Regions from separate parts of the Cupriavidus sp. FW305-F7 genome, predicted to be linked through region 1. Evidence: predicted binding sites of a transcription regulator. Region 1 holds the regulator's gene; each other region holds the start of a gene.
What was found. Region 1 encodes HrcA, which represses chaperone genes, less so after heat shock. Its sites were predicted from a motif close to TTAGCACTCNNNNNNNNNGAGTGCTAA; they were not measured.
Positions count from the first base shown of each region.

Region 2: the regulator HrcA is predicted to act here: its motif matches at 4,112-4,138, upstream of rpoH (RNA polymerase sigma factor RpoH).
Region 3: the regulator HrcA is predicted to act here: its motif matches at 4,558-4,584, upstream of groES (co-chaperone GroES).

Region 1 covers NZ_JBYSYC010000012.1:131,811-139,175, reverse strand. Annotated here, with positions in the region: gene AC3WL8_RS13910 (RNA-binding S4 domain-containing protein) at 1-301, opposite strand, end outside; gene hemH (ferrochelatase) at 298-1,413, opposite strand; gene hrcA (heat-inducible transcriptional repressor HrcA) at 1,520-2,554, opposite strand; gene AC3WL8_RS13895 (NAD kinase) at 2,657-3,574, shown strand; gene recN (DNA repair protein RecN) at 3,641-5,395, shown strand; gene AC3WL8_RS13885 (hypothetical protein) at 5,445-5,894, shown strand; gene mprA (MprA protease, GlyGly-CTERM protein-sorting domain-containing form) at 6,003-7,365, shown strand, end outside.
Region 2 covers NZ_JBYSYC010000007.1:27,111-34,475, reverse strand. Annotated here, with positions in the region: gene AC3WL8_RS08615 (CmpA/NrtA family ABC transporter substrate-binding protein) at 1-113, shown strand, start outside; gene ntrB (nitrate ABC transporter permease) at 165-1,070, shown strand; gene AC3WL8_RS08605 (ABC transporter ATP-binding protein) at 1,089-1,892, shown strand; gene ybiB (DNA-binding protein YbiB) at 1,988-2,980, shown strand; gene AC3WL8_RS08595 (pirin family protein) at 3,000-3,875, opposite strand; gene rpoH (RNA polymerase sigma factor RpoH) at 4,246-5,142, shown strand; gene AC3WL8_RS08585 (SCO family protein) at 5,249-5,869, opposite strand; gene cyoE (heme o synthase) at 5,998-6,942, opposite strand; gene AC3WL8_RS08575 (COX15/CtaA family protein) at 6,939-7,365, opposite strand, start outside.
Region 3 covers NZ_JBYSYC010000026.1:74,092-81,456, forward strand. Annotated here, with positions in the region: gene AC3WL8_RS23240 (type II secretion system F family protein) at 1-309, shown strand, start outside; gene AC3WL8_RS23245 (type II secretion system F family protein) at 387-1,361, shown strand; gene AC3WL8_RS23250 (metallophosphoesterase) at 1,572-2,357, shown strand; gene groL (chaperonin GroEL) at 2,474-4,117, opposite strand; gene groES (co-chaperone GroES) at 4,163-4,453, opposite strand; gene AC3WL8_RS23265 (SulP family inorganic anion transporter) at 4,801-6,552, shown strand; gene AC3WL8_RS23270 (hypothetical protein) at 6,850-7,260, shown strand.

The sequences.
Region 1 (7,365 bases):
CATCGGCCAGCCGGCGGGACTGGCTTTCGGCACTTTCCTCGTACAGCGTCTGCGCCACCGGCGCCGGCCCGCGCGCCGGGGCGATGCCCATCACCACCAGTTCCCAGCGCTGCTGGTGCGCTTCCAGCACCACCATGTCGCCGGGCTTCACCTCGCGCGAGTTCTTGCATGGCTGGCCGTTCACGGTCACCTTGCCGCGCTCCACCGCTTCGGCCGCCAGCGAGCGCGTCTTGAAGAAGCGCGCGCACCACAGCCATTTGTCAATGCGCTGGCGCGCATCCGGCGCAAAGTCGACATTCATGCCGCCGCTCCCCGGGTCTGGGCGCGCGTGCGCCGTGCTTCCAGTTCGTGCGGATGCGGCGTGGCCAGCGGCCAGCCCTGCAGGTGCTGCAGCGCGATCTCGGCCATGGCCGCGACCCACGGATCGGCATCATTCAGGCACGGGATGAAGTGGAAATCCTTGCCGCCCGCGACCTTGAACTCGGTCTGCCCTTCCATGGCGATTTCCTCCAGGGTCTCGATGCAGTCGGCCGGAAAGCCCGGGCAGAAGACGTCGACCCGGCCCGCGCCGACCTTGCCCAGCTCGGCCAGCGTCGGCGCGGTGTACGGCTGCAGCCATTCCGCCTTGCCAAAACGGGACTGGAACGTCACCTGATACTGGCCCGGCTGCAGGCCCAGCGCCTCGCCCAGCAGCCGGCCGGTCTTCAGGCATTCGCAGTGATAGGGGTCGCCCAGCTCCAGCGTGCGCCGCGGCACGCCGTGGAACGACAGGATCAGCTTGTCGCCGCGGGCAAAGTCCGGCATGCCGTGCCGCGCCCAATAGGCGCCGACCTGCTGGTGCAGCGCCGAGATATAGGCCGGGTGGTCATGGAAATGCTTGACCAGCCGCAGCTCGGGCTGGTTGCGCCACTGGCCCAGCACCCGGAACACCTCGTCGAAGGCCGTGGCCGTGGTGGTGCCCGAGTACTGCGGATACATCGGCAGCACCAGCACCTGCTCGCAGCCCTGCCGGCGCAGCGCCTCCAGCACCGAGGCGATCGACGGGTTGCCGTAGCGCATTGCGCACGCGACCGTCACTTCATGGCCATGCTGGTTCAGCAGCCGCTGCAGCGCATGGGCCTGGCGCTCGCTGTAGACCAGCAGCGGCGAGCCCGTCATATGGGCCTCGCGCAGCCAGATCGATTCATACTTCAGCGCCGAGGCGCGCGATCGCAGCGGCAGGATCACCCCATGCAACAGCGGCAGCCAGGCCACGCGCGGGATCTCGACCACGCGCGGGTCGGACAGGAATTCCTTCAGGTAGCGCCCCACCTCCTTGGGCGTGGGTGCGTCCGGGGTGCCCAGGTTGACCAGCAGGATCGCCGTGCGCGGCGCGTGGCCGTGCTGGTAGGCCGGTTCGGGAGAAAACGTCATGTCGCTTCCGGGTTGGCACGGTGCCGGGATGGCGCCGGTGCGGCGCACCGGCGATTGCCGCGCTCGGTAGGAATGGAACTGCTTGTCAGACCAGCCAGTCTTTGCACTAGTTCTGGCTCAGGGCGCTGGACAGCAAGCGCGCGGTGATGTCGACGATGGGGATCACGCGCTCATACGCCATGCGCGTGGGGCCGATCACGCCAAGCGTGCCGACGATCTGGCCGTCAACCTCGTACGGGGCGGTGATGACCGCCATGTCTTCGATCGGCACCAGCCGGCTTTCGCCGCCGATAAAGATCTGCACGCCCTGCGCATGGCTGGACACGTCCAGCAGCTGCAACAGGCTGGTCTTGTGCTCAAACACGTCGAACAGGCGCCGCAGCTTGTCCATGCTGGAGGCCAGGTCTTCCACTTCCAGCAGCTTGCGCTCGCCGCTGATAAAGACGTGGTCGTCGTCCTCGTCCTCGGCGACGCTGCCGGCCTCGACCGCGGCCTGCATCAGCTGCGACATGTCGCGGCGCAGGTCCTGCAGTTCCACCCGCAGGTGGCCGCGCACCGTGTCGAAGCTCATGCCGGCATAGTGCGAGTTGAAGAAGTTGGCCGCCTCGATCAGCTGGGCCGGCGTGTATGACAGCTCGGTCTGGATGATGCGGTTCTGCACGTCGCCCTCGGGGCTGACGATGATCAGCAGGATGCGCTTGTCCGACAGCCGCATGAATTCGATCTGCCGGAACGCCTGCGCGCGGCGCGGCGTCATCACCACGCCGGCGAAGTGCGACAGGTTGGACAGCGTGCGCGCCGCCGCCGTGATCATGCGCTGCGGCCCCAGTTGCTGGCCGCCGAGCTGGTCCTGGATCTGGCCGGTCAGCTCGGCCAGGTCGGCGTTGCGCTCCAGCGGCTTGGCCGTCAGCATCGAATCGACGAACAGCCGGTAGCCGCGCGGGGTCGGGATACGGCCGGCCGAGGTGTGCGGGCTGGCAATAAAGCCCATTTCCTCCAGATCGGACATCACATTGCGAATCGTCGCAGGCGACAGGTCCAGCCCCGAGTACTTCGACAGGGTGCGGGAACCGACCGGCTGCCCTTCGGCAATATAGCGCTCGATCAGGGTCTTGAGCAGCGTTTTGGAGCGTTCATCCATGATGCCCCGATTTTACGCAAGTTTTGGACCTTCTGGCGGGCGGCCCGGGCCGCCCGCCCGCGCCTGCTGACAACCGTCATGGCGGTATGGTCTAATCCACGCATGTCCGCCCCCCCGAAAGCCAGCGCCGTGCGCACTTCGTTCAAGACCGTCGCCCTGGTGGGCCGGTACTCCACTGCCGGCATCGAAGGGCCGCTGGAGGAGATCGCCTCTTATATCCTGCGCAACGGGCAGGACGTGGTGTTCGAGCGCGAAACCGCGCTGGCCACCGGGCTAACCGGCTACCCTGCCCTGTCCGCCGAGGAGATCGGCCGGCAGGCCGACGTGGCCGTGGTGCTGGGCGGCGACGGCACGCTGCTGGGCATCGCCCGCCAGCTGGCCGGCTACGACGTGCCGCTGATCGGCGTCAACCACGGGCGGCTGGGCTTCATGACCGACATCGCGCTGGAAGACGCGCACACCGTGCTGCCCGACATGCTCGACGGCCGGTACGAGGCCGAGACCCGCCTGCTGCTGGAATCGCGCGTGGTGCGCGACGACATGGACATCTTCTCCGCGCTGGCCCTGAACGACGTGGTGGTGAACCGCTCGGGCATCTCCGGCATGGTCGAGCTGGCGGTGTCGGTGGACGGCCATTTCATGTACAACCAGCGCTCGGACGGGCTGATCGTGTCGACCACCACCGGGTCCACCGCCTACGCGCTGTCCGCCGGCGGCCCGATCCTGCATCCGACGCTGTCGGGCGTGGTGCTGGTGCCGATCGCCCCGCACGCGCTGTCCAACCGCCCGATCGTGCTGCCGCACGACGCCGAGGTCACCATCGAGGTGGCCAGCGCGCGCGACGCCAGCGTCAACTTCGACATGCAGTCGCTGACCTCGCTGCTGCCGGGCGACCGCATCGTGGTGCGGCGCTCCGAAAAATCCATCAACCTGCTGCACCCGGTCGGCTACAACTACTACGCCACGCTGCGCAAGAAGCTGCACTGGCACGAGTATCCTTCCGAAGACAATCGCCTCTGAGCCAGTATCAAGCCGCCCCTCAAGCCTGAGCCCGAACCCATCGGACCGACTACCTTCCACGCCACGATGCTGCGCAGCCTGTCCATCCGCGATTTCGTCATCGTCGATACGCTCGACCTGGACTTCACCACTGGCTTCACCGTCTTCACCGGCGAGACCGGCGCCGGCAAATCCATCCTGATCGATGCCCTGGCGCTGGTGCTGGGCGAACGCGCCGATGCCGGCGTGGTGCGCGAAGGCGCCCCGCGCGCCAGCGTCAGCGCCACCTTCTCGACCCACCCGGCACTGGATGCCTGGCTGGCCGAGCGCGAGCTCAACAGCGAAGCGGAAGACGGCGTGCATACCGTGCTGCTGCGCCGCACGGTCGATGCCGGCGGCCGCAGCAAGGCCTTTATTAACGGCGCCGCCGCCACCCTGGCGCAGCTGCGCGAAGTCGGCGACCAGCTGGTCGACATCCACGGCCAGCACGCGCACCAGCTGCTGCTGCGCCCCGACGCGCAGCGGCTGCTGTTCGACGCCCACGCCGGCCTCACCCAGCAGGCCGGCGCCGTGGCCGAGGCCTGGCGCGCCTGGCGTGCCTGCGTGCGCCAGCGCGAGGCGGTAGAACACCAGTCGCGCGAGATGCAGCTCGAACGAGAACGGCTGGAATGGCAGGTCGGCGAACTGGACAAGCTCAACCCGCAGCCGGGCGAATGGGAAGAGATCCAGTCCGAGTACAACCGGCTGTCGCATGCCGCCGGCCTGATCGACGGCAGCCGCGCCGCGCTCGACGCACTGTCCGAGGCCGACGGCTCGGTGCTGTCGGCGCTGAATACCATCGTGCACAAGCTGCAGCAGCTTGCCGATGTCGATCCCGCGCTGCGCGACGTGCTGGCCGCGCTCGAGCCTGCGCAGATGCAGGCCGAGGAAGCCGCGCACTCGCTCATGCGCTATGTCGACCGGCTCGAACTCGATCCCGAGCGGCTGCAGGCCGTGGACGAACGCATGCAGGCGCTGCACGCCACCGCGCGCAAGTACCGCCTGCCGCCCGAGCAACTGCCCGACGAGCTGGTGGCCCGCCGCCAGCAGCTGGACGACCTGCAGGCCGCGCAGGACCTGAACAAGGTGATGGCGCGCGAGGCCGCGGCCAAGGCCGCCTACCTGACCCTGGCACAGCATCTCAGCCACGCCCGCAAGCAGGCCGCGCAGGCGCTGTCCGCCGCGGTCACCGACGCCATGCAGGGCCTGTCGATGGCCGGCGGCAGCTTTGTCGCCGCACTCAATGCGCTCGACGAAGGCCAGAGCCATGGACTGGAGCAGGTCGAATTCCTGGTCGCCGGCCATGCCGGCGTGAGCCCGCGGCCACTGGCCCGGGTGGCCTCGGGCGGCGAACTGGCGCGTATCAGCCTGGCGATCTCGGTGATCACCAGCGAGGCCTCGCCCACGCCCACGCTGATCTTCGACGAGGTCGATACCGGCATCGGCGGTGCGGTGGCCGAAGTGGTCGGCCGGCGCCTGCAGGAGCTCGGCCGCGCGCGCCAGGTGCTGTGCGTGACGCACCTGCCGCAAGTGGCGGCGCAGGCCGGCACCCACCTGCTGGTCAGCAAGGAAACCACCGATGCAGGCGACGGCTCGGTCACACGCTCGCGCATCCGGGTGCTGGACCCCGCCGGGCGCGTGGTCGAGACCGCCCGCATGCTGGGCGGCGCCACTGTCACCGCCACCACGCTGCAACATGCGGAAGAAATGCTGGCGCAAGGCATGGCCGGCGGCCAGGGCAGCCAGCCCGCACGCGGCACGGGCGGCAAGGATGGCCGGCGCAGCCGCCGCGCCGCCGGCTGAAAGCCGCCCCCGCACGTGCGCCAATCCATATACTGACAGGAGCTTCACCATGACCCGCCAAGCGCAAGCCGGCCTCCGGCAACGCCCGCGCGCATCGCTGCGCGCCGTGCTGGCCATCGCCACCGCCGCATCGGCCGCACTGCTGGCGCTGTCCGCCTGCCAGGCCCAGCCTAAGTCCTCGGCCCCGCCGCCGGGCAGCATCAGCGACGACCGTTCCCTGGGCGACATCATGGTGCGCTTCAAGCCGCCCGCGGTGAACCTGTCGGAGGACGCCGGCAAGCTGCTGGCCGAGATCAAGGGCCCGATCCGCTACGTGGTCAAGCGCCCGATGTCCGGCGGCGTCTGGCTGGTCACCGCGATCTCGCCGTCGGCGGATGCCACCCTCGACCAGGCGGTCGAGACCCTGCGCGCCACGCCCCGCATCGAGACCGCCGAGCCCGACCGCGTGCTCAAGCCCAACCGCAACATTCCCACCAGCCGCGACATGCCGCAGAGCTGAGCCCGGATGCACGACAGGACTTAAGCCTTCGGTTGCCCTTGCGCAACCACGCTGGATCGTATTCGCTACATAACAAGCCCCTCGCGCGCTACGCCCCAGGAGGAATACATGCCGCAACCCGCGCAGTCCGACTTCCGTAGCAGCCCCGTGACCCGCCGTTGGCGGGCCATTGTCTTCGCCGCCGCTGTGTGCGGCGTGATGCCGGCCAGCGCGGCACTGGCTGCCGGCGCCCATGCCGCACCCGCCTACACTGGCCAGATCATCGTGCGCTGGCGTGACGGCGCCAATGGCACCGCCAGCGATGGCAGCAGCAAGACGCCTGCAGCCGCGGCGGATGCGCTCAAGCAGCTGAGCGAGCGCACCGGCATTGCCGTCACGGCGCGCCGCGCCATGGGCGGCAACCTGCACCTGCTGCAGGTGCCCGACGCACTCGCTGCCGACCCGGAAGCCGCGGCGGCCCGGCTGCGCCAGGACCCACGCATCGCCGATGCCGTGCCCGACCGCTGGCTGAAGCTGCACGACACCGTGCCCAACGATCCCGAGTTCATCTCGCGCCAGCCTTACCTGATGGGTACCGGCACGGCGGTGGGCGGCGTCAACCTGCCGCGCGCGTGGGACCGCAGCCGCGGCAGCAGCGGCGTGGTGATCGCGGTGGTGGACACCGGCATCCTGCCGCACCCCGACCTGGCGGCGCGCGTGTTGCCGGGCTACGACTTCATCAGCAGCAGCACCATTTCCAATGACGGCGACGGCCGCGACGCCGATGCCACCGACGCCGGCGACAATGTCCCGGCCAACTTCACCTGCCCGGGCAGTTCAACGCCCACGCAGACGGCGACCAACAACAGCTGGCACGGCACGCGCGTGGCGAGCGTGCTGGGCGCGCAGACCAACAATGCGCAGGACATCGCGGGCGTCGACTGGAACGCGCGCATCCTGCCCGTGCGCGTCTCGGGCCGCTGCGGCGCGCTGCTGTCCGATACCGTCGACGCCATGCGCTGGGCCGGCGGCTTGTCGGTACCCAACGTGCCGGCCAATGCGACGCCGGCGCGCGTGGTCAATATCAGCCTCGGCGGCGGCACCTGCAGCAGCATTGAGCAACAGGCCGTCAACGACCTGAACGCGCGCGGCGTGGTGGTGGTGGCCGCCGCCGGCAATGAGCGCGGCGCGGTGGAAGCGCCGGGCGACTGCAGCGGCGTGATCGCGGTCACGGCGCATGCCAACGACGGCGAGAATGCCAGCTATGCCAACGTCGGCCCGCAGGTCGCGATCAGCGCGCCGGGCGGCGGATGCGGCAACTCGCAGGTAGTCAATGGGCAGTGCACGACCACGCCCTCGGTCATTCGCACCTTGAACAACGATGGCAAGACTGGCCTTGGCAACTATGTCGTGACGTCATCCGCGGGCACCAGCTTCGCCGCGCCGATGGTTTCGGGCGTGGTGGCCATGATGTTCGCGGTCAATGGTTCGC
Region 2 (7,365 bases), on a different contig from region 1:
CCCAGGTGCCGCTGCCCAAGAGCGACATGCGCAGCGCCAAGCTGATCGACGGCGTGGTCTGGGACGGCAAGGACCCCAAGGCCTACGCCGACGGTTTCAAGATCAAGGCCTGACGCAAGCCTTCCCCCACTGATCCGCAGTGCCCCTGACGAAAGGAGCCAGACGTGAATGCCATAGCCCACACTACGCCCGATGGTGCAACTGTAGCCGCCAGCGCCGACCCCGACACCAAGGAGCGGGCGCGCCGGCGCGAGCAGGAAATCGCCGCGCAGGCCCGGCGTGCGCAACGCCGCGAAGCGGTCGCCGCGCTGGTGCTCAAGGCCGTGCCGCCGGTACTGGGTTTTGCCCTGTTCGTGCTGGCCTGGCACGGCATCGCCACGATGATCCCGGCCATCCCCACGCCGCAGGCCACATGGAACGCCGCGGTGCCGCTGTTTGCCGACCCGTTCTACCGCAACGGGCCCAATGACCAGGGCATCGGCTGGAACGTGCTGGCATCGCTGGCGCGCGTCGCGGCGGGCTTCGGCCTGGCCGCGCTGGTCGGCATCCCGGCCGGCTTCCTGATCGGGCGCTTTGCCTTCCTGAACGCGATGACCGCGCCGGTGATCAGCCTGCTGCGCCCGGTCTCGCCGCTGGCGTGGCTGCCGATCGGCCTGCTGCTGTTCAAGGCCGCCAACCCGGCCGCGATCTGGGCGATCTTTATCTGCTCAATCTGGCCGATGGTGATCAACACCGCGGTGGGCGTCACGCGCGTGCCGCAGGACTACCTGAACGTGGCGCGCGTGCTGGACCTGTCGGAATGGAAGGTATTCACGCGGGTGCTGTTCCCCGCAGTGCTGCCCTACATGCTGACCGGCGTGCGGCTGTCGATCGGCACCGCGTGGCTGGTGATTGTCGCGGCCGAGATGCTGACCGGCGGCACCGGCATCGGCTTCTGGCTGTGGGACGAATGGAACAACCTGAAGGTCGAGCACATCGTGATCGCGATCTTCGTGATCGGCATCATCGGGCTGCTGCTCGAGCACGCGCTGCTGGCGCTGGCCCGGCGCTTCAGCTACGGCACCAACTGATACGCGGGGAGAATCGCCATGGACAAGTTCGTCAGCATCGAAAACGTCGGCCAGACCTTCAAGACCCGCAAGGGCCCGTTCGTCGCCCTGCGCGATATCAACCTGCAGATCGCCGAGGGCGAGTTCATCACGCTGATCGGCCATTCCGGCTGCGGCAAGTCCACACTGCTGAACCTGGTCGCGGGACTGGCCACGCCCACCACCGGCGCGCTGATCTGCGCCGGGCGCGAGATCGCCGGGCCGGGGCCAGAGCGCGCGGTGGTGTTCCAGAACCATTCGCTGCTGCCGTGGCTGACGTGCTTCGAGAACGTCTACCTGGGCGTGGAGCGCGTCTTCGCCGCCAACGAGAGCAAGCCGCAGCTCAAGGCGCGCACGCATGACACGCTGGCGCTGGTGGGCCTGACGCACGCCGAGAACAAGTACCCGCATGAAATCTCCGGCGGCATGAAGCAGCGCGTGGGCATTGCCCGCGCGCTGGCGATGGCGCCCAAGGTGCTGCTGATGGACGAGCCCTTCGGCGCGCTCGATGCGCTCACGCGCGCGCACCTGCAGGACGAGCTGATCAAGATCGTGGCGCGCACTCGCAGCACGGTGGTGATGGTGACCCACGACGTCGACGAGGCCGTGCTGCTGGCCGACCGCATCGTGATGATGACCAATGGCCCGGCCGCCACCATCGGCGAGATCCTGAAGGTGGGCCTGCCGCGCCCGCGCGACCGCGTCGCGCTGGCCGACGACAAGGCCTATCACGCCTGCCGCACCGCGGTGCTGGACTTCCTCTACCGCAAGCAGCGCAACCCGGCGCTGCAGGAAGCCGCGTAGTTTCCTCAGGAGGCGATGCGCGGTGACCGGCGGCGGTGGGCGCGGCGGCCTGGCTCCGCTATCATGAACCCAGAACAGACTACCCCCACGCCGCCATGACCACGCCAGCCACGTCCTTCCCTGCTGCCCGCTATATCAAGGAGATCGGCCGCGGCGTCAACGGCGCGCGCGCGCTGCCCCGCGAAGACGCGCAGGCCCTGTTCGACGCCATGCTGGCCGGGCGCGTCTCCGACCTGGAGCTTGGCGCCATCCTGATGGCCTACCGCATCAAGGGCGAGGCCCCGCACGAGCTGGCGGGCATGCTGGAAGCCGCCCATGCGCACTGCCAGCCGCTGCTGGCGCCGCCTGACCGGCAGGTGGTGGTGATCCCCAGCTACAATGGCGCGCGCAAGCAACCCAACCTGGTGCCGCTGCTGGCGCTGCTGCTGGCGCGCGAAGATGTCCCCGTGCTGGTGCACGGCACGCGCCTGTTCAATGGCCGCGTGACTAGCATGACGCTGTTCGAGGCCCTGGGCGTGCCCTTGTGCGCGACGACCGACGAGGCCTCGGCACGGCTGCGCGAGGGCAGCGACCTCGGGCCGCTCGCGGTGTTGCCGGTGGATGTGCTGTCGCCCGGGCTGTCGCAGCTGCTGGAGCGGCGCACCGTGATCGGCCTGCGCAATTCGGCGCATACGGTGGCCAAGATGCTGCAGCCGGTGGGCGAGCATTCGCCCGCGGAAGGGTTGCGCCTGTACAGCTACACCCACCCCGAATACCGCGAGACGCTGACCGACTACTTCTCGCATGAGCCCGCCAACGTGCTGCTGGCACGCGGCACCGAGGGCGAAGTGGTGGCCGATGCGCGCCGCACCAGTCGCATCGACTGGCTGCATGAGGGGCACCAGCAGACGCTGGTCGATCCGGCCGTGGGTTCACTGGCCGAAGTACCTGAACTGCCGCCCGGCAGCGACGCCGGCCAGACCGTGGCCTGGATCCGGCGCGTGCTGGACGGCGCGGTGCCGGTGCCGGCACCGATCGCGATCCAGGTCGATGCCATCCGCGAATGCCTGCGGCAAGGCACCCACGTGACCTGGGCCAGCCCGGTCTGAGCCAGCCCCGGGACCGCTGTCAGGCCTTGCGCGGAGGCAGCGGGATGCGCTCGGTCTCGCCCGGCACGTGCGGGAACTGATCGTCCTCCCAGCGCTGGGCGGCAGCCTCGATCGCCACCTTGCTGCTGGCAACGAAATTCCAGTAGATAAAGCGGTGCCCGTCGGTCGGGTCGCCGCCCAGCAGCATCACGCGCGACGGCGCCGTGGCCGTCAGCGTCGCGGGCTGGCCCGGCGTGAGCACCACCATATGCTCGGCCGGCAGCGGCTCGCCGTCGAGCGCCACCGCGCCATCCACCGGATAGACGCCCCGTTCGGCATGCTCGGCCGGGATCTCCACGCTCGCGCCCGCATCCAGCTCGATCGCCACATACAGGGTGCGGCTGAAGACCTTGACCGGAGAGACCTGGCCAAAGGCATCGCCCGCAATCACCACCATGCGCACGCCCGGCCGCTCGATCTGCGGCAGCGTGGCAGCGGGATGGTGGAAGAACGACGGCTCGGCACCCTCATGCTCCTGCGGCAGTGCCACCCAGGTCTGGATGCCGTGCAGCCGGGCCCCGGCGGGGCGCACATGCTCGGGCGAGCGTTCCGAGTGCACGATGCCGCGCCCGGCGGTCATCCAGTTGACGTCGCCTGGGCGGATCGCTTGGTCGCTGCCCAGGCTGTCGCGGTGGATGATCTCGCCCTCGAACAGGTAGGTGACCGTGGCCAGCCCGATATGGGGATGCGGACGCACATCAGCGCCGGCGCCCGGCGGCAGCTGCACCGGCCCCATATGGTCGAAGAAAATAAACGGCCCGACGGTCTGGGTAGCGGCGGCGGGCAACAGCCGGCGCACGGTAAAATCGCCCAGGTCGCGCACATGCGGCTTGAGCAAGTGTTCGATAGCAGACATAACTCCTCCGGTGGAATGAGAGAGGCTCGCAAGGATGCCAGCGCGCCGCAGGTGGGTCGAGTGTAGCCGCTGCTGCAACAAATCATTGCAGCAGCGGGCAGAACCCCCGTGCCCCGCGCCGCTCTAATATCCTGTGCGCCGAACCGTGGGTATCGTTTCCGCCGCTCGAAGCGGTAAGTAGCTATGCTATCCGCAAGAGCAATCGAGTGGAACTATCACGGCCATCGGGACTCCAATTAGCACTCACCCGGCCTGAGTGCTAATATGTGTTGCAGTGCCGCCGACCCAAGAGGCGCGGCACACCGGCAACCGAACCGCCGGATGCGAAAGGAGCCATTGAGTGAACGCAGTCTTGTCTGCCGACCAAACCCTGAATAACCGTCTGCCGACGGCACCCCGGAGCACGGGCAGCTTTGCGCTGACCTTCCCGGCCACCGTTGGCAACCTCGACAGCTATATCCAGGCTGTCCACCGGATTCCGTTGTTGACCGCGGAGGAAGAGCAGCGCCTGGCGCGCGAGCTCCGCGACCACGACTCCGTTGATGCTGCCCGCCAGATGGTGATGTCCCACCTGCGCCTGGTGGTGTCGATTGCCCGCCAGTACCTGGGCTACGGCCTGCCCCACGCCGACCTGATCCAGGAAGGCAATATCGGCCTGATGAAGGCGGTCAAGCGCTTCGACCCCGACCAGGGCGTGCGCCTGGTGTCGTACGCGATGCACTGGATCAAGGCCGAGATCCACGAATACGTGCTGAAGAACTGGCGCATGGTCAAGGTGGCCACCACCAAGGCCCAGCGCAAGCTGTTCTTCAACCTGCGCAGCCACAAGCAGGGCGCACACACGTTCACGCCGGAGCAGGTCGAGGCCGTGGCGCGCGAGCTGAACGTCAAGCCCGAAGAAGTGATGGAGATGGAAACCCGCCTGTCGGGCGGCGACCTGGCGCTGGAAGGCCAGATCGACGACGGCGAAGAGGAATTCGCCCCCATCGCCTACCTGGCGGACAACCACAACGAGCCCACCCGCGTGCTGGAAGCCAAGCGCCACGACCGCATGCAGGTCGAGGGTCTGGAAGAGGCGTTGGCCAAGCTGGACGAACGCAGCCGCCGCATCATCGAGGCGCGCTGGCTGCACGTCGAGGACGATGGCTCGGGCGGCTCCACGCTGCATGAGCTGGCTGACGAGTTCGGCGTCTCGGCCGAGCGCATCCGCCAGATCGAGGCCGCGGCCATGAAGAAGATGAAGGGGGCGCTGCAGGCGTTCGCCTGACCCGCTCCCCCAGCCATGCAAAAGGCCGGTCCACTGGACCGGCCTTTTTGTTGCCCGCGAGGGGACAAGTGCGACGTTATGCCGCACCCCTTCCCTCCCTTTCACATCACGACAGCAGCTGTTTCAGGTCGTGCGCGATCGGATCCGGACCCTGGCCGTGGCGGATGAACAGCCGCAGCTTGCCCTCCGGATCGAACACATAGCTGCCCGCGGAGTGGTCCACCGTGTAGTTGCTCGGGGAGCTGCCCGGCACCTTGGCATAGAACACCTTGAAGTCCTTGGTCACCTTCTGCAGTGCGGCTTCGTCGGCCGGGCGCAACCCCAGGAAGCGCGCATCGAAGGCCGGCACGTACTGGGCCAGCAGCGCCTGCGTGTCGCGTTCCGGATCGACCGTGACGAACAGCACCTGCACGCGGTCGGCGTCCGGGCCCAGTTTCTCCATCACCGCCTTCAGTTCGGCCATCGTGGTCGGGCACACGTCCGGGCAGTGGGTGTAGCCGAAGAACATCACCACCGCCTTGCCCTTGAAGTCGGCGATGGTGCGCACCTTGCCGTGATGGTCGGTCAGCGAGAAGTCCTTGCCGAAGTCCGCCGCGCCGGTGATGTCGACATTGCGGAACGAGACCTTCTGCTGCCCGCAGGCAGCCACGGCCAGCGCAAGCGCGGCCAGCAGGGAAAAGCGGCGGAAGGCGGCGAACAGGCCGGAGGCGGGGCTTAGGCGGGGCATGCGGCGGAAACCGGTCAGGGGTGGGAGGAAACGGCGGCACCGGAGGGCGGCGACATCACGCAGTATCGCCGATCGTGTCGCCACGCTGCGCCGGCCGCGACAAGATGCCGCAGCCGGTGGGCCACAGGTCAGACCTGGGGCACGAACTTGAAGTAGTGGTCGACCAGCAGCGCGGCAAACAGCAGCGACAGGTACAGGATCGAGAAGCGGAAGGTGCGCTGCGCCAGTTCGTCTGAATAGTTGCGGTACATCTTCCAGGCATAGGCCAGGAAACCCGCGCCCAGCGCCAGCGCGGCCGCCAGGTAGATATAGCCGCTCATGCCGTAGACAAAGGGCAGCAGCGTCGCGGCGATCATGATCAGCGTGTACAGCAGGATATGCAGCAGCGTATAGCGCTCGCCGTGCGTGACCGGCAGCATCGGCAGGCCGGACTTGGCGTAGTCGGCGCGGCGGTACAGCGCCAGTGCCCAGAAGTGCGGCGGGGTCCAGGTGAAGATGATCAGCACCAGGAACCAGGCCTCGGCCGGCACCTCGCCCGCCACCGCGGCCCAGCCCAGCGCCGGCGGCATCGCCCCGGACAGTCCGCCGATGACGATGTTCTGCGGCGTGGCCGGCTTGAGCAGGATGGTGTAGACCACCGCGTAGCCGAGGAAGGTGGCAAAGGTCAGCCACATCGTCAGGTCGTTGGCGTAGACGTGCAGCAGCCACATGCCGGCGCCGCCCAGGATGGCGGAGAACACCAGGGTCTGCGGCGTGGTGATCTCGCCGGTGGCCGACGGGCGCCACGCGGTGCGGCGCATCAGCGCGTCGATCTTCTGCTCGACCAGGCAATTGATGGCAAAGGCCGCACCGGCCAGCAGCCAGATGCCGGCGGCGCCGCCGATCAGCACGCGCCACGGCACCATGCCGGGCGTGGCAAGGAACATGCCGATGATGGCGCAGAACACGGCCAGCTGCGTCACGCGCGGCTTGGTCAGGGCGGCGTATTGTCGGGCAAGGTGCCGTATCCGGCTCAACTTGCCCAGCGAATGGGGGTGGGTAGCGGTAACCACGGAAGGGGTCTTGTCTTTCATGTGGCGCGGGCGGCGTTCGGCACGGCAGCGGGGGTGCCGGCGGCCCGCATGGTGAGCCCTGCGAGCCCTGTATTGTAGTGGAGGCGGACCAGCAGCAGCAGGAGCAGCGCCGCGCCGCCGTTGTGCGCAACCGCGGCCACCAGCGGCCAGTCGAACACGATATTGGACATCCCGGTGGCCAGTTGCAGCACCAGCGTGCCCAGCAGCCAGCCGGCCGCGCGCGCGAGCCCTTCAAGCCGGCGCGCGCGCAGGCCAAGCCACGCCAGGTAGCCCAGCACGACAAAGGCAAAGCCGCGGTGGACCCAGTGGATCGCCACCAGCGCCGCGTGCGGGATGTAGTCGCCGTCGGCGGTCATGCCCAGCTGGCGCCACAGCGTGAAGCCGTGGGGGAAATCCATCTCGGGCACCAGCTGGCCGTTACAC
Region 3 (7,365 bases), on a different contig from region 1:
ATCGCGGTGCTGATCCAGCGTGAAAGCGGCGGCAACCTGGCGGAGATCCTCGACACCATCGGCACAATGGTGCGCGAACGGCTGAAGCTGTTCGACAAGATCCGCGTGCTTTCGGCGGAAGGCAAGCTGTCCGCGTGGGTGCTGGGCCTGCTGCCCTTCTGCACTGCCGGACTGATCCTGGTGGTCAATCCGGGCTTCATGAACGTGCTGTGGGAGGACCCGCTCGGCTTGCGCATGATCGGCGGCGCAGTGGTATCGATGACCTTCGGCGTGCTGTGGATGCGCAAGATCATCCGAATCCGGGTCTGAAGGCGCAACGCACGGTACCGGTACATGCAGTGCTCGAAGAAGCAGGGCTTGGACAGCCATCCTGACGGGAGTCCATCATGCAAGGCATTATCCAGGGGTTTCAGGCAGACCAGTTTGTCGTGCTCGCGCTGATCTTCGTGGCGGCGTTCGGCACGGTGTTCGGGGTGCTCTACGTCTTCTCGCCCAACCGCCTGCGCGGGCGGGCGGAGCAGATCGCAGGCCAGGCGGGCCAGCTCGGGGCTGATCCTGGCAAGCGGAATGCGCTACTCGAAAAGCTGGTGCAATGGGCGCAACCGGTATCGCGACTGTCACTGCCCAAGGAAGGCTGGGAGGGCTCGCAGCTGCGCGTGCGCTTCATGAACGCCGGCTGGCGCAATGCCAGTGCCGCACCGCTGTACTTTGCGGCCAAGACCGCTCTGGCGGTCGCCCTGCCGATGATCGGGCTGCTGGCAGCCGCCGGCCAGTCGGGGCTGCAAGACCGGAACATCATGTTCGCGTTGTTGGCAGTACTTGGTGCAATCGGCTACTACCTGCCCAACGTCGTTCTCGCACGCAAGGTCGCGCAACGCCAGCGTACGGTGTTTGAAGAGTTCCCGGACGTGATCGACCTGCTGACCGTCTGCGTGGAAGCCGGCCTCGGGCTCGATGCGGCATTGATGCGTGTGGCCGACGAGCTGGCGCTGCGCTGCCCCGTGCTGGCCGATGAGCTCCAGCTGATGCTGCTGGAGCTGCGCTCGGGCTTCTCGAAGGAAAAGGCGCTGTCGAACCTGTCGCTGCGCACCGGCGTGGACGACGTGGACAAGTTCGCCTCCATGCTGATCCAGGCCGACCGCTTCGGCACCAGCCTGGGCGAGTCCCTGCGCGTGCTGTCCGACATGCTGCGCACCAAGCGCCGCATGCGGGCCGAGGAGCAAGCCGCCAAGATCGCGCTCAAGCTGCTGTTCCCGCTGATCTTCACCATCTTCCCGTCGCTGCTGCTGGTGCTGCTCGGACCAGCCTTTATCCAGATCTATCGCGTTCTCCTGCCGACCATGGCCGGACAAGGAGGGTAATACTTCCGGGAAACCGCGATCGTTTCCCCCGGCTGTCTCCCGGTGCAATGCCGGCTAGACAGTCACTTGCCCGGACCTGGTTCCGGGCTTTTTTGCTTTTCGGCGGGATCCGCGGGACTTGACCAGACGGGCTGGCTTCTTAAGAATGCAGGCAACCGCCCGCCGCCGTAGCGGCCCATACAGCGAGCCCCATGCGCCTCCGGAGTCTCCATGAAGCTACGCATCCTGAGCGACCTCCACATCGAGCACAACATGCCGCAGGCCGTGCCCGCCTGCGATGCCGACGTCGTGGTGCTAGCCGGCGACATCGCCAACGGGCGCGACGGCATCGACTGGGCCGCGCGCACCTTCAGCCAGCCGGTGATCTACGTGCCCGGCAATCACGAATACTACGAAAGCAACTTCGATACCGTGGATCGCCTGATGGCCGAAGCCACCGAGGCGCACCCAGGCATACAGGTGCTCAATGGCACAGTGGCCGAATTCAACGGCGCCCACGGACGGGTACGCATCATCGGCACCACCTGGTGGACTGACTACACCCTGTTCGGGACTGACCGGCGCGATGACGCGATGCAGGCTTGCGCGGCGGTGATGCTGGACCACCGGCTGATCGAACTCCACGGCGACGACGGCCGTGCGCGCCATTTCACACCCCAGGACGCGCTGGCGCGCCACCAGGCCGCGTCGGCCTGGCTGGCGGCGCAGCTGGCGCTGCCCTACGATGGCAAGACCGTGGTGGTTACGCACCACGGCCCTGACCTGGGCAGCCTGGACCCGCGCTACTCGCACGACCTGGTCTCCGGCGGCTTCCTGTCGCGCCGGCCCGACCTGGTAGCAAAGGCGGACCTGTGGATCCACGGACATACCCACACCAGCTTCGACTACTGCATCGACGATTCGCGCGTGGTCTGCAACCCCCGCGGCTACGTCAGCCGCCGCACCGGCGAGCTGGAAAACAAGCGCTTCGACTGGTGCTGCGTGGTCGAGGTCTGACCTGGCGGCTCGAGCGCGAGACCGCTGCGGCGCCCCAAAGAAAAACCCCCGCGGGCTCGCGCCCGCGGGGGTTTTTCAAGACAGCCTGCCCGTGAGGGCAGTCGGTCGGCAATGATTTACATCATGCCTTCCATGCCGCCCATGCCGCCCATGCCGCCCGGCATTGCCGGAGCCGACTCTTCCTTCGGCGATTCGGCAACTGCGCAGTCCGTGGTCAGCATCAGCGAAGCCACCGAAGCGGCGTTCTGCAGTGCGGTGCGGGTGACCTTGGTCGGGTCCAGCACGCCCATTTCCACCAGGTCGCCGTACTCGCCCGAAGCCGCGTTGTAGCCGTAGTTGCCCTTGCCTTCGATAACCTTGGCAACGACCACCGAAGCTTCTTCACCGGCGTTCAGCACGATCTGGCGCAGCGGCTCTTCCATGGCACGCAGCACGATCTTGATACCGGCGTTCTGGTCGGCGTTTTCGCCGGTCAGTGCCGAGATCGCAGCGCGGGCACGCAGCAGGGCCACACCACCGCCGGGGACGATGCCTTCTTCCACCGCAGCGCGAGTGGCGTGCAGGGCGTCTTCCACGCGGGCCTTCTTTTCCTTCATTTCGACTTCGGTGGCAGCGCCAACCTTGATCACGGCAACACCGCCGGCCAGCTTGGCCACGCGCTCTTGCAGCTTCTCACGGTCGTAGTCCGAGGTCGCTTCTTCGATCTGGGCGCGGATTTGCTTGACGCGGCCTTCGATCGCACCTGCGTCGCCGGCGCCGTCGATGATGATGGTGTTTTCCTTGCCGATCTCGATGCGCTTGGCCTGGCCCAGGTCGTTCAGGCCAGCCTTTTCCAGCGTCAGGCCGATTTCTTCAGCGATGACGGTGCCGCCGGTCAGGATGGCGATGTCTTCCAGCATGGCCTTGCGGCGGTCGCCGAAGCCCGGGGCCTTGACGGCGGCGGTCTTCAGGATGCCACGGATGTTGTTCACCACCAGGGTCGCCAGGGCTTCGCCCTCGACGTCTTCAGCGATGATCAGCAGCGGGCGGCCGGCCTTGGCCACTTGCTCCAGCACCGGCAGCAGGTCGCGGATGTTCGAGACCTTCTTGTCGAACAGCAGCACGAACGGGTTGTCCAGCTGGACAACCTGCTTTTCCGGGTTGTTGATGAAGTACGGCGACAGGTAGCCGCGGTCGAACTGCATGCCTTCCACGACTTCCAGCTCGTCGGCCAGCGACTTGCCGTCTTCAACCGTGATCACGCCTTCCTTGCCGACCTTGTCCATGGCTTCGGCAATGCGCTCACCGATCGAGGTGTCGCTGTTGGCCGAGATCGCGCCAACCTGGGCGATTTCCTTGCTGGTGGTGGTGGGCTTGCTGACCTTCTTCAGCTCTTCCACGGCGGCGGCAACAGCCTTGTCGATGCCGCGCTTCAGGTCCATCGGGTTCATGCCGGCGGCAACGAACTTCATGCCTTCGCGCACGATCGACTGGGCCAGCACGGTTGCGGTGGTGGTACCGTCACCGGCGTTGTCGCTGGTCTTGGAAGCGACTTCCTTGACCATCTGGGCGCCCATGTTCTGCAGCTTGTCCTTCAGCTCGATTTCCTTGGCCACGGACACGCCGTCCTTGGTCACGGTCGGGCCGCCGAAGCTGCGCTCCAGCACCACATTGCGGCCCTTCGGGCCCAGAGTCACCTTAACTGCGTTGGCGAGGATGTTCACGCCTTCAACCATCTTGGCACGTGCGGCGTCGCCGAACACTACGTCTTTAGCTGCCATTCTTGAATCTCCTGAAATCTGTACGGGTGGCGGTCAGTCGGTGAATTACTTGTTCACCACGGCCATGATGTCTTCTTCGCGCATGACCAGCAGTTCCTGGCCTTCCACCTTCACGGCCTGGCCGGCGTACTTGCCGAACAGCACGCGGTCACCGACCTTGACGTCGAGGGCGATGTTGTTGCCCTTGTCATCCTTCTTGCCAGGACCGATTGCCAGCACTTCGCCTTGATCGGGCTTCTCGGCAGCGTTGTCGGGAATCACGATACCGGACGCGGTCTTGGTTTCGTTGTCCAGACGCTTCACGATCACGCGGTCGTGCAAAGGACGCAGATTCATACGGACTCCTAGATACAAAGTGAGTTTTTAATCACAATTCGGCCGGCTACCGAGGCGACGGCCGTCTGAAATGTTCAGGTGCCGCAAGGGGCGCTTTCATGCTGTTAGCACTCACCCCCGGCGAGTGCTAATTATAGGGACGGGGTATGGCCATTTCAAGACAGGGACTTAATACGGGTTTTCCCTTGGATGTGAAATTCTCGTGGGAAATGGCCTTGGAGAGCCACTGAAAGAGGAGCTTTAGCCACTTAATGTGCATTTGCCGCTCCGTGTAATTTCGACCAAACTGTACATGGGTCGCCGCACGACAACGACAAACATCAAGCCCGCCGCCCGGATCACCCTCCATGAACGTGGAATCCCACTCCCGTCGCCGCAACCGCGCCGGTGGCGATCCCTGCCGCACCTTGCGCAACTCGGCCGGCGTGCTTGCATTGCCGTGGCCCGAGTGGCTGCGTCACTACCACCGCGACTGGCTGAAGCCCGATGTCATGGCCGGGCTGACCGTTGCGGCAGTCGTCATCCCGAAGGCTCTCGCCTACGCCACCATCGCGGGCCTGCCGGTCGAGGTCGGACTCTATACGGTATTCGCGCCGATGCTGATCTACGCCATGCTGGGAACCTCGCGCCCGCTCAGCGTCAGCACCACGACCACGCTGGCGATCCTGGCAGCAGCCGCGCTTAGCGATACGACGACGGCAGGCGGTACCGCGAGCTTGCTGACGGCTTCGGCCACGCTCACCTGCCTCGTGGGCATCATCCTGGTCGCCGCGCGCTTGCTGCGCCTGGGCTTTGTTGCCGATTTCATCTCCGAGCCCGTCCTGGTCGGCTTCAAGGCCGGGATCGGGCTGGTGATCGTGGTGGACCAGCTTCCGAAGCTGCTCGGCATCCATTTCCAGAAGGGCGCGTTTTTCCACAACCTCGCAGCCATGGTCCAGGGCGTTCCCCACGCTTCGCTGGCAACCATGGCCGTTGGGGTCACGGTCCTGGCGCTGCTGATCGGCATGGAACGCCTGGTGCCGCGCGCGCCGGCACCGCTGATCGCGGTGGGGATCGGGATTGCGGCAGTCGGCCTGCTCGGGTTGCAGTCCCATGGCGTTGAAACCGTTGGCCATGTCCCGACTGGCCTGCCGCCCCTCACGCTGCCGGATCCCGATCTGGTCATGCAGCTCCTGGTGCCGGCCATGGGCATTGCCCTGATGAGCTTTACGGAAACCATCGCAGCCGGACGCGCCTTCGTGCAGAGCGGCGAACCCGCGCCGGACCCGAACCGCGAGCTGCTGGCCACGGGGTTCGCCTGCCTGGGTGGCGCATTCCTCGGCGCGATGGCTGCCGGCGGCGGAACCACGCAGACCGCGGTGAACCGCCGCTGCGGCGCCAGATCGCAGCTGGCGGGACTGATCACCGCGGCCGTCGCGCTGGGCGCGATGCTGGTGCTGGCACCGCTGATCGGCCTGATGCCGGAGGCCGCGCTGGCGGCAGTGGTCATCGCCTATTCGGTGGGACTGATCCAGCCGGCGGAGTTTCGCGCCATCCTTGGCATCCGGCGCACGGAGTTCCTCTGGGCAGTGGTAGCCTGTGCCGGCGTCGTGCTGCTAGGGACGTTGAACGGCATTGCCGCCGCCATCATTGTTTCGCTGCTGGCGCTGGCCTACCAGACTTCCGATCCGCCAGTCTATGTCCTGGCACGCAAGCCCGGCACCAATGTATTCCGGCCGCAGTCCGCCGAGCATCCCGCCGACGTGACCTATCCTGGCATGGTGATGCTGAGGCCGGAGGGCCGCGTTTACTTCGCCAATGCGAGACACATCGGGCACAAGATGCGGCCCATCATTGCTGCAGCGAATCCCCGGGTGGTGGTGCTCGACCTTGTCGGCGTCTTTGACCTCGAGTACACGGCGCTGCGGATGCTGACGGAAGCCGAAAAGAAGATGCGCGAAGGCGGCGTGATGCTCTGGCTGGTGGAACTGAATCCCAATGTGCTGGAGATGGTTCGGCGGTCGTCCCTTGGGGACACACTCGGGCGCGAGCGCTTGTTCCAAAGCATGGATCTTGCGGTCGACCACTACCTTGCAAACCAGACCGCTACGCCCACCTGAAGCGCGATGGCGCTGGGCCAGCCATCGTACTGGCGCAAGGCGACATCGCCGAGCGCGAACCGTGGCGACGGATGGCGTGCGGCGTTGGCTCCGCTGTCGCAAGTGCGCAACATCTTCGTCACTGCGCGCTTGTAGGAGTATTCCGCCCCCGCTTCGGCGCTTGCCCGACAGCGCAACACCGCCTCGCTGCCTAGACTGAGGGCACCGTTGCATTCCCGTTTCGGCAGGGATGTGCGGCCTACGCCACGTCGGCGCATCCGTCGCCGGCGTCTCGGACAACGACTCCGGAGGTTCTCCATGGATCTGAAACAGCCCGCTCGCCTTCCCAAGATCGTCGGCGCGATTGCCGCAGGACTGGCAGGCCTCACTTGCGCCACGGCGATTGCCCAGACACCGGCCAGCCCGGCCACGCCGGCAACTCCGGCCGCCGAGGGCATGCCGGCCACCCCGGCAACCTCAGCCGTCCCCGCCGCCGCGGCAGGCTCCCAAAGCGCATCGCCTGGCATGACCCAGGTTCAACCACCCAAGGATCCACTGGTCGAGCGCCGAGAGGCACGCCAGAAGGCCTCGGCCGAGTACAAGGCCAAGAAGAAGGCGGCCAAGGGCGAGTACAAGCAGGACGTCGGCGCTGCCAAGCAGGAGCGCAAGGTCGAGAACAAGGCTGCGGACGCAGTGGCCAAGGACCAGATGGCCGCGCCTAAGCAATAGCGCCAGCCGGCGCAGAACGAGGTGGCCGGGATCAGCCGGCCACCTTCATTTTTTTGCCTGTCGTCTTCCCTCCTTTTGCCCGCGGGAACATCGGGGGTTGGCGGC